DNA from 3 places in the Allobosea beijingensis genome. Region 2 is predicted to be linked to each of the others. Evidence: riboswitches for the same ligand, from Rfam matches in the RefSeq annotation. Region 2 holds a riboswitch; each other region holds the start of a gene.
The links. Region 2 has a riboswitch for thiamine pyrophosphate ahead of thiC (phosphomethylpyrimidine synthase ThiC). Riboswitches for the same ligand answer to the same signal wherever they lie in the genome.
Positions count from the first base shown of each region.

Region 1: linked by a shared signal. The riboswitch ahead of Q9235_RS25215 (LuxE/PaaK family acyltransferase) and the one ahead of thiC (phosphomethylpyrimidine synthase ThiC) in region 2 are both predicted to bind thiamine pyrophosphate.
Region 3: linked by a shared signal. The riboswitch ahead of thiO (glycine oxidase ThiO) and the one ahead of thiC (phosphomethylpyrimidine synthase ThiC) in region 2 are both predicted to bind thiamine pyrophosphate.

Region 1 is NZ_CP132359.1:5,240,424-5,243,691, reverse strand. Features, by position in the region: gene Q9235_RS25220 (EAL domain-containing protein) at 1-1,060, opposite strand, end outside; TPP riboswitch at 1,245-1,374, shown strand; gene Q9235_RS25215 (LuxE/PaaK family acyltransferase) at 1,462-2,538, shown strand; gene Q9235_RS25210 (acyl-CoA reductase) at 2,544-3,268, shown strand, end outside.
Region 2 is NZ_CP132359.1:2,691,450-2,694,717, reverse strand. Features, by position in the region: gene thiC (phosphomethylpyrimidine synthase ThiC) at 1-1,271, opposite strand, end outside; TPP riboswitch at 1,349-1,453, opposite strand; gene Q9235_RS12980 (hypothetical protein) at 1,525-1,722, opposite strand; gene Q9235_RS12975 (hypothetical protein) at 1,771-2,049, opposite strand; gene Q9235_RS12970 (OmpA family protein) at 2,161-3,114, opposite strand.
Region 3 is NZ_CP132359.1:1,042,404-1,045,671, reverse strand. Features, by position in the region: gene Q9235_RS05100 (hypothetical protein) at 600-815, opposite strand; tRNA gene Q9235_RS05095 (tRNA-Ser) at 963-1,053, opposite strand; TPP riboswitch at 1,270-1,370, shown strand; gene thiO (glycine oxidase ThiO) at 1,445-2,440, shown strand; gene thiS (sulfur carrier protein ThiS) at 2,424-2,621, shown strand; gene Q9235_RS05080 (thiazole synthase) at 2,623-3,268, shown strand, end outside.

The sequences.
Region 1 (3,268 bases), 2.5 Mb from region 2:
AACCGCCGGCCGCCTCCAGGGCCGACGCAAATGCCGCGTCATCCTGACTATTGGACGGGGAGCTGAAATCCACGTCGAAGACGACATCGCTGACACCCGCCTTTTCGAGCGCCTGCAGCAGCTTAGCGTGAACGCTGCGCGGCCAGGGCCACTGCCCAATTGCGGAGATCGACGGCGGATCGATTTCAACGAGCGCGATAGTGGCGGAGGCGGGCCGGGTCAGCAGACCGTAGCGCAGATCGATCAGTCGTTCCCGTAGCCAGCCATGCCCGCCTGACAGCACGAGGGCAGAGAGCACGATCCCGACCAGCAGGTGGATACGCAGACGCGACATCTTCTTCCCCCGTGCGCCGGAAGCCAGCCTGGCTACTTCTTGCCGTTTCCGTTGCCGTTCCCGTTGTTCCCGTTCCCGTTGTTGCCGCCGTTCCCGTTGTTCCCATTCCCGTTGCCGTTGTTGCCCCCGTTTCCGTTGCCGTTCCCGTTGGTCCCATTCCCGGTGCCGTTGTTGCCCCCGTTTCCGTTGCCGTTCCCGTTGGTCCCATTCCCGGTGCCGTTGTTGCCCCCGTTTCCGTTGCCGTTCCCGTTGGTCCCATTCCCGGTGCCGTTGTTGCCCCCGTTTCCGTTGCCGTTCCCGTTGTTCCCATTCCCGTTGCCGTTGTTGCCCCCGTTTCCGTTGCCGTTCCCGCTGTTCCCATTCCCGTTGCCGTTGTTGCCGCCGTTTCCGTTGGATCGCCCCGGCGATCTCGCGGGTCGCGGCATAGACATAGGACAAATCGGCGAAGCCGTCGCCGCGGCGCGAGGGCGTGCCGACCGCGATGAACACCGCATCCGCGTCCGCGACGGGCCCGGCGAGATCGGTGGTGAAGGACAGGCGCCCCGCCGCCGCGTTGCTGCGCACCAGTTCCGACAGGCCGGGCTCGAAGATCGGGATCTCGCCGCGCTTCAGCGCCGCGACCTTGGCCTCGACCTTGTCGACGCACACCACGTCATGCCCGAAATCCGCAAAGCAAGCCCCGGAGACCAACCCCACATAGCCAGACCCAACCATTACGATCTTCATCGGTCACTCCCTGGAGCCGCCTCTTCATGGCAACTCGTGGATTGCTGTTCGCATGTGCGGCATAGCGCAATCCCCGCAAAACCGGAATTGGCTTCTTCCCGACGGCCCGCCGCGTCGATCTCTGCCATCGCCGTGACGTCGTATCGTTATCGCTTGACAGCGGGGCCCGCCGCTCGTCATCTGCATCCGTTCCCAGGGGGGCCTCGCTAGGAGGCTGAGATTCCGCCGGCCGGGCTTTCGAGCCCAAGCAACGCGGTGACCCTCCGAACCTGATCCGGATCATACCGGCGTAGGGATGCGGGACATGCGGCCGTCACAGGCCCTGATTCCAGCTTGCGCTCGTGATCCTCCAGCGATCGACGCTCCCGGCCTGGCCGCGCGTCCGAACGGAGTGGGTTTAAGTGACGCAAGCCGAGATCATCGCGGCGCTATCGGCGTTCATCGCGCTTCCCGACGCGTCGGAAGCCGAATTCGAGGCGATGGCGCTCAAGGTCTTCGCCTATCAGTTCCGCAACAACGAGCCCTATAAGCGCTTCTGCCTGCAGCGCGGCCGCACGCCGCTTTCCGTCCGGCACTGGCGCGCTATCCCGGCCGTACCGATCACCGCCTTCAAGGACCTGACGCTGAGTTGCAGCCCGCCTGAGCAGGCAAGCCACGTCTTCATGACCAGCGGCACGACGCAAGGCATTCGCGGCCGCAGCTATCACCCGACGCTCGACGTCTGGAAGCGCTCGATGCTGGTGAATTTCCGCGCGCGCTTCATGCAGGGCCGCGAGCGCATCCGCATGGGCATTCTCTTCCCGAACGAGACGGAGCTGCCGAATTCTTCGCTCGCCACCTATCTCTCACTCGCCAAGCGCGAATGCGGCACGGCGGATTCCGAGACCTTCATCAATTCGGCCGGGCTCGACCTGGACGGGCTTCTGTCGGCGCTGGAGCAAGCGGAGACAAGCGGCGAGCCCTACGCCCTGCTTGGCGCGAGCTATTCCTTCGTGCCCGTGCTGGACGCGCTCGCCGCGAGCGGCCGGCGCTTCGCCCTGCCGGAAGGCAGCCGCATCCTCGATACCGGCGGTTTCAAGGGCCAGTCGCGCGAGTTGGGACCGGACGAGTTCTATGACGGGCTCGCCAGCGCCTTCGGCGTGCCGCGCGCGTCCTGCATCAACATGTACGGGATGACTGAGCTCAGCTCGCAGCTCTATGACGACGGCAACGCCGTCTGCCCGTCCGTGAAATCCGGACCACACTGGATCCGCAGCCGCGTGGTCGATCCGCTGACCGGGGCTGACCTGCCTCAAGGCCAGCGCGGCGTGATCGTCCATCACGACCTCGCCCATTTCAACTGCGTCGCGGCGATCCTGACCGAGGATGCCGGCGAGATCGTGCCCGGCGGGTTCAAGCTGCTCGGCCGCGTCGATGGCGAGGCCTCGAAGGGCTGCTCGGTCGCGGTCGCCGAATTCCTCGCGGCAGCACGGGGCTGACCACGGTGATCGAGCATGCGGGCCACCTGCCGGGCCTGAATCGCGAAGCACTGCGCTGGCGCGAAGTCAGCCACAGCGCCTGGGGCGAGAGTGCCGTCATCGCGCTGCCGGAACTCGACGAAGCGCAGGCGGCAACGCTCTGCGCGCATGTGCGCGACAATGCCCGCGCCCGGCTGAAGCGGATGGAGACGGCCCGCATCGTCGCCGCGATCGATGCCGCCATCGCGCGCCTGCTCGATCGCACGCACCCGCTGCGGCGCAAGGCCGAGCACCTGTTGCCGATCGTCACCGGCTATGATCGCGAGACGGTGCGCCTCGGCCTGACCGGCTATCTCAAGACCTTCCGCAAGCCGCAGCTCCAGCGCTTCCTGGCGGAGGATTTCGCCAATCCCGCCGTGCTCGACGGTTTCCAGCCGACGCCCAAGGGCGGTTATCTGCGCGCTCATGGTCCGCAGCTCCTGCTGCATGTCTGGGCCGGCAATGTCCCGGCGCTCTCGCTCTGGAGCCTGATCTGCGGATTGCTGGTCAAGGCCGGCAGCATCGGCAAGCTCGCCTCGGCCGAGCCGCTGACGGCCGGATGGTTCGCCAGCCTGCTCGCAGAGGTCGATCCCGAGATCGGCGAATGCCTCGCCATCACCTGGTGGAAGGGCGGCGAGGCGACCACCGAGCCGATCTTCCTGCGCGAGGCCGAAACCGTCATGACGTATGGCGGCAACAAGACCCTGACGGC
Region 2 (3,268 bases):
CCCTCGATCATGACCTGACAGCCCTTGTCCCAGGCGATCTTGGTGAGTTCGCCCAAGGTCTCCAGTTCGGCGAACTGGGCCCGGTCGTTGGCATCGGCGATCGAACCCGGACGCAGGCCGTCGCCGAGCGAGAACGAGACGTCGTAGCGCCGCATGATCCCGCAGATCTCGTCGAAGCGCTCGTAGAGGAAGCTCTCCTTGTGATGCGCCAGGCACCAGCGCGCCATGATCGAGCCGCCGCGCGAGACGATGCCGGTGACGCGATTGGCGGTCAGCGGAACGTAAGGCAGGCGCACGCCGGCATGGATGGTGAAATAGTCGACGCCCTGCTCGGCCTGCTCGATCAGCGTGTCCTTGAACACCTCCCAGTCGAGCTTGATCGGATCGCCGCCGACCTTCTCCAGCGCCTGATAGATCGGCACCGTGCCGATCGGGACCGGCGAGTTTCTGAGGATCCAGGAGCGGATATTGTGGATGTTGCGGCCGGTGGAGAGGTCCATCACCGTGTCGGCGCCCCAACGGATCGCCCAGACCAGCTTCTCGACCTCCTCGGCCGCGCCGGAGGTGACGGCGGAGTTGCCGATATTGGCGTTGATCTTGACCAGGAAATTGCGGCCGATCGCCATCGGCTCCAGCTCGGGATGGTTGATATTGGCCGGGATGATGGCGCGGCCGCGCGCGATCTCCTCGCGGACGAATTCCGGCGTGACGAATTCCGGCACATTGGCGCCGAAGCTCTCGCCATCGGCATGGCGCTCGCGCGCGCCTTCGAGCATGGCGGCGCGGCCGAGATTCTCGCGATGCGCGACATAGATCATCTCGGGCGTGACGATACCGGCCTTCGCGAATTCGTACTGCGTCGTGAGCTGGCCGGGCCTGGCTTGCAGGATCGGACGTTCTGCCGGGCAAGCGGGCACGAGCTGCTCGGCCGAGATGTTGCCGTTATCGGCTGCGGTGACGGCACGGCCCACGACCACATCGAAGCCGCGCGCATCGAGCCAGGCGCGGCGCGGCTGGACGAGGCCGGCGTTGAGGTCGATTTTCGCGTCGGTCTCGGTGAAGGGGCCTGAAGGGTCGTAGAGGCGCACCGGCGGCTCTGCATCGGTCGTCAGTACGACCTCACGGAAGGGCACGCGCATCTCGGGATGCTCGGGCGCCGCGACATAGATCTTGCGCGAGCCGATGATCGGCCCGGTCGTCACGCCGGTCGGGGCCGAGAATTTGGGCGCGGTCTTGACGCTGTTCTTCTGAGGTTTGGTGTGGGCATTCATGGGGATCTCCTCCTTGGTAAAGGTCAGGAGATCCGGCGTCGAAGCGGTTCAAGCGCTGTGATGCGGGTGCAGGCCAAGGCCGCGCCGCGTTCCAGTCCCTCCGCCGGTATGACCCGGATCAGGTTCGATGGGTTCGGCTTCGAAAGCCGTCTCAGCCCTTTCGGGCACCCCTCGGAACGCAGACGAGGTTAGGCGCAGCGCCGCCGCTTGGCAACGGGCTCAGCGAAGCTCCCATAGGATTGGAAGGAATGGCTCAGGCGGTCCGGTCGACCAGCATGCCCTGCCCGGCCGGCAACGTCGCTTGCGTCTGCTCGACGTTCTGCTGGAGCATGGCGAGGAGCCCCTGCTCGGCCTGCGCATTCTGCCTGAGCATCTCGATGGAGAGCGCCTGCTGCGTCGAGGCTGCCTGCATCGTCAGGATGTTGGTGGCGAGGGAAACGGCGTCGCTCATGGCGGGCACCCTAGCCCGGCAACCCTACCAAATCCTCAACCCGGTCGCTCAAGGTGCAATGATCGAAGGCACCGGCTTCGGCATCGGCAGGTCGCGGTCAGGCCTGACAGGTGTCTGCGCCTTGTCCTCGCTGGTGCCGCGCTTCTCGTCGCGGGGCGCGGCGCTATTGGCCGCCGGCGGGCGGGCGGCCTCTCCCGATCGCGGCGCCAGCGGCACGCCGGGCGCCCGTTGCTTGGTCGGAGGCGAAACAGTCTGCGCCTGTCCGGGCAAAATTGCCGGTGAGCTAGCGATCAGTGATCCGGCCAGAACCAGAACAAACTTTTTCATGACGGCATCTCCCTTCGGCCATTCCTCCGGAAACGAAACAGGCGCAGGAAACGACTGTTCCCTGCGCCTGCGGAAGAGCGGTGCCGCCTGGAAAGCGGCTCGACCCGATCGCTACTGGTTCTGGCCGCTCAGCAGCGGCGTGATGCGCCGGAGCGTGACGCGCCGGTTCTCGCGTGTGGCCTCCTGCGTGTTCACCTTCAGATATTGCTCGCCATAGCCCTGGGTCGTCAGGTTCTCCGGCGGAATCTGGAAGTCGCGCGTCAGGATCTCCGCGACCGATTGGGCACGCCGGTCGGAGAGCGAGAGATTGTCGACATCGGCGCCGACCGCGTCGGTGTGACCCTCGACGAGGAAGACCTCGTTCGGCGAGCGCTGCAGGGCGCGCTTCACCGAATCCGCGATCACAGAGAGGCGGCGCCCCTGATCGGCCCCGACCTGCCATGAGCCGGAGTCGAAATTGATCGTGTCGATATCGACGCTGCGCATGCGGGCGCGCAGGTCCGGCGAGTAGCGGACCTCGTCCAGCGTGTAGCGGCGCGGGATCGCGGCGATCGGCGGAGCCGTGATCGTCTCGTAGATCAGGTTCTCGTCGGCCCGGTCCGCGTCGACGATATAGCGCTCGCGCGGGATCGGCAGCGGCGGCGGCGGCAGCACGACGACATCGTCGGCGAAGCGCCCCGGACGGTCCCGCAGCGTGTTGTCGATGATGATCACCTCGCGGTTGTCGCGGTCGACGCGGGTGCGGCGGATCAGCCGGCCCTCCTCGTCCGTGACGGTGACGATGCGCGTGCCGTCCGGCCGCTCGAAGACCGTGCGGTTCTCGTCGCCGCGGCGCTCGGAACGGCCCTGCCAGCCGAGATCACGGAAGCGCTGGTCCTCGTCGCGGCGGATGATGGCACGGCCGTCATCGTCGCGGATGATGGTGCGGCCGGGCTCGCGGATGACGGTGACGTCACCCTCGCGCCGTTCCTCGCGGCGACTGCGGATATCCTCGAAGCGCTGCGCCCCTTGCGTCGCCATGATGCCGCCGAGGACGCCGGCGCCGAGGCCGATCGCACCGGCCACGCCCGGCGAGATGCCGCCACGGCGGCCTTCACGCTGAGGCGGCTGGCCGGGAGGTCCGGCAGGCGGCTGCCCCGGAGCCGCGCCGGGCTGCGCCGGAGTGGCAGCGCCAGGTTGCGGAGCCGTGCCGGGGGCCCCGCCGGACGGCATGCCGGGA
Region 3 (3,268 bases), 1.6 Mb from region 2:
AGGCATGCTGGATGCTGTCGTCAAGGAGTAGTGCCCCACTATCGCTGTGGACACGATATGGAGTGTGTAAGCGTTCGCACCCGCACCGCCTACAGCCCAGGGCGATTTACGACATGAAGGCCGCCGGTGCAGATCGGCGTGCTTTTGATTTGAGTCCTCTAGACGGCTGCCGGCACCCGCAATTATGTCTTCATAAAAAATGGGGGACACCATGGCTGATGACACTGTTGCTGCTCACAGAGTGCTAGGATTCCAAGTCGGACAAGGACCGAATGAGGTTGTGGTCAAGCTTGAGTTGGCAGTCCGATCAGGCCCGGCCTCGCGGATCGCAATTGCCCTTGGTCCGAAGGCTGCCGCCGAACTAGCCAAGCAGTTGGGAGAGGCGAGCGCTGCCGCCGCGATTGCAAAGACGCCGACCAGCTTCAGACAATAGGTAGAGCGCCATGGAGTTCATCGCGGGAACGATTGTGGGCGCCTTCGTCGTATGGGCGATCATGCGTCCGGCAGCGCGAGCGCACCTTTCACCGAGAGGTCAGAACGGCCTGCCAAAGACGGACGGCTGGAAAGCCACCTACATCCGCCGACGCTAGAAGCAACGTCTAGGGTCGCTCGCGATAGCGCTCCAATGCCGCGCGCTTCAAGTTCTCTTGATCGAGCGCCGCATGGGCGAGGCCAGCGATGATGTGGGCGAGGCGGGTTCGCTCGCGCTCCACATTGAGCGGCGGCACGTCCGGCTTGATCTCGGCCCACACCGCTTCCAATGCGGCCTGAGCAAGCGCCAGATCGCGAGAATCAGTCAGCGATGAGAACGGCACACCTTCCCCCTATGTGTCCGCATGATTTTAGGGATGCTGGGAGAGGGCGCAAGCCGGCGCAGCGCTACACAAAAGCACTCACACTTTTGCTACATAATCGCTCACAACTTCCAAGCTAAGCGACTGAAAAATAAAAGGAAAAAAGAGTGGCGGAGACGGAGGGATTCGAACCCTCGATACCCTTGTGGGGTATGCTCATTTAGCAAACGAGTGCCTTCAGCCTCTCGGCCACGTCTCCGGCGAGAGGCTCTATGCCCGATTGCAGAGCCGTTTGACAAGCCTTGTCGGCAACTTCCTTTGCCTCTCTTGTGCATGCGTCCGAAGGGCTCGCCGAGCACTCCGTTGGTAAGGGAGAGCTTGAGAACGCCGGAGCTGCCATCGCAGGGCTGGAATTGCCGCAAGAGAGCCTTGCGCCGGCTCGCCTTGCTCCGCTGCCGGGCAACCACTAGATTGAAGCCGTCCGTTGGGGTGCCGAGAGGCTGAGAGGCGTGTTCGCGCCAACCCATCGTACCTGATCCGGGTAATGCCGGCGAAGGGAACGGTCTTCGGCAGACACCGTGCTCGTGCCCCAGGCCGCTGCCTTCCCGGGAGCAGGGAAGACTATGACAGCGGAACGCCCTCAGTCGGGCTTGAACATCGCAGTGGTCGGAGCCGGCGTCGTCGGCCTGGCCTGCGCGGCGGAGTTGCTGGCGCGCGGTGCGCAAGTCACCATCCATGAGCGTGGCCCGCGCGTCGGCGCCGAGGCCTGCTCCTGGTTCGCCGGCGGCATGCTCGCGCCCTGGTGCGAGGGCGAGAGCGCCGAGGAGCCGGTGATCCGGCTCGGGCAGCAGGCCGCCGACTGGTGGGAGCGCCATGCCGGCGGCGTCGTACGCAGTGGCACGCTCGTCGTGGCGCCGAGCCGGGATCGCTCCGAGCTGCGTCGTTTCGGCCAGCGCACCAGCCATTTCGAGGAGATCGATGGCGAGGCCATCGCCGGGCTCGAACCCGATCTCGCAGGACGTTTCTCGCGCGGGCTGTTCTTCGTGGGCGAAGGCCATCTCGATCCGCGCCAGGCGATCGCCGCTTTGGCCGAGCGGCTGGTCGCGAACGGGGCCGCGATCCATTTCGACCGTGCCGTGGAACCCGCCGATCTCGATGCCGATATCGTCCTCGACTGCCGGGGGCTGGCGGCGCGTGATGTCCTGCCCGATCTGCGCGGTGTCAAGGGTGAGATGCTGCTGCTGCGCAGCGACGAGATCCGCCTGTCGCGGCCGGTTCGGCTGCTGCATCCGCGCATCCCGCTCTATATCGTGCCTCGTGCCGACGGGCTGTTCATGGTCGGCGCGACCATGATCGAGAGCGGCGAGCGCCGCCGTGTCTCCGCCCGCGCCATGCTGGAATTGCTCGGCGCGGCCTATGCGCTGCATCCGGCCTTCGCCGAGGCGGAGGTCGTCGAGATCGGCACCGATGCCCGCCCGGCCTTTCCGGACAACCTGCCGCGGCTGACGCGCCGCGGCCGGGTGATCCATGTCAACGGGCTCTATCGTCACGGTTTCCTGCTGAGCCCCGCCATGGCGCGGATGGCGGCGGAGGCCGTGCTTAACCCGCAAGCCAGACCGGAGATGCTGCATGACCTTGCTGCTTAACGGCGCGCCCCAAACCGTCGCGGCCAAGACGCTGGCCGAGGCGCTGGCCGAACTGGGCTTTGGCGGCCGCATCGTCGCGACCGCGGTGAACGGCGATTTCGTGCCGGCCCGGAAGCGCGCCGAGACGGCTCTGAGCGAGGGCGACCGTATCGAGATCGTAGCCCCGATGCAGGGAGGCTGAGATGGCGTCCTTCTATGGCTTCGAACCGCAGAACCCGCTTTTCCTGGGTACGGCGCAATATCCGTCGCCGGCCATTCTTGCCGAGGCGGTGAAGCGCTCCGGCACTGAGGTCGTCACCGTCTCGCTGCGCCGGGAATCGGCGGGTGGGTCCGGTCAGGGTTTCTGGGCGCTGATCCGCGAGCTCGGCGTCAAGGTTCTCCCCAACACGGCCGGCTGCCACACCGTCAAGGAGGCGGTGACCACCGCGCAGATGGCGCGCGAGGTCTTCGGCACGGACTGGATCAAGCTCGAGGTGATCGGCGAGGACGACACGCTCCAGCCGGACGTGATCGCGCTGGTCGAGGCCGCACGCATCCTGAGCCGTGACGGCTTCAAGGTCTTTCCCTACACCACCGAGGATCTCGTGATTGGCGGGCGCCTGCTCGATGCCGGCTGCGAGGTGCTGATGCCCTGGGGAGCGCCGATCGGCTCGGGCAGGGGGCTCAACAACCCCTATGGCCTGCGCAGCATGCGCCAGCATTTCCCGGATATCCCGCTCGTGGTCGATGCCGGAATCGGCCTGCCCTCCCATGCCGCGCAGGCGATGGAGATGGGCTATGACGGCATCCTGCTCAACACCGCCGTCGCCAAGGCCGGCGATCCCGCTG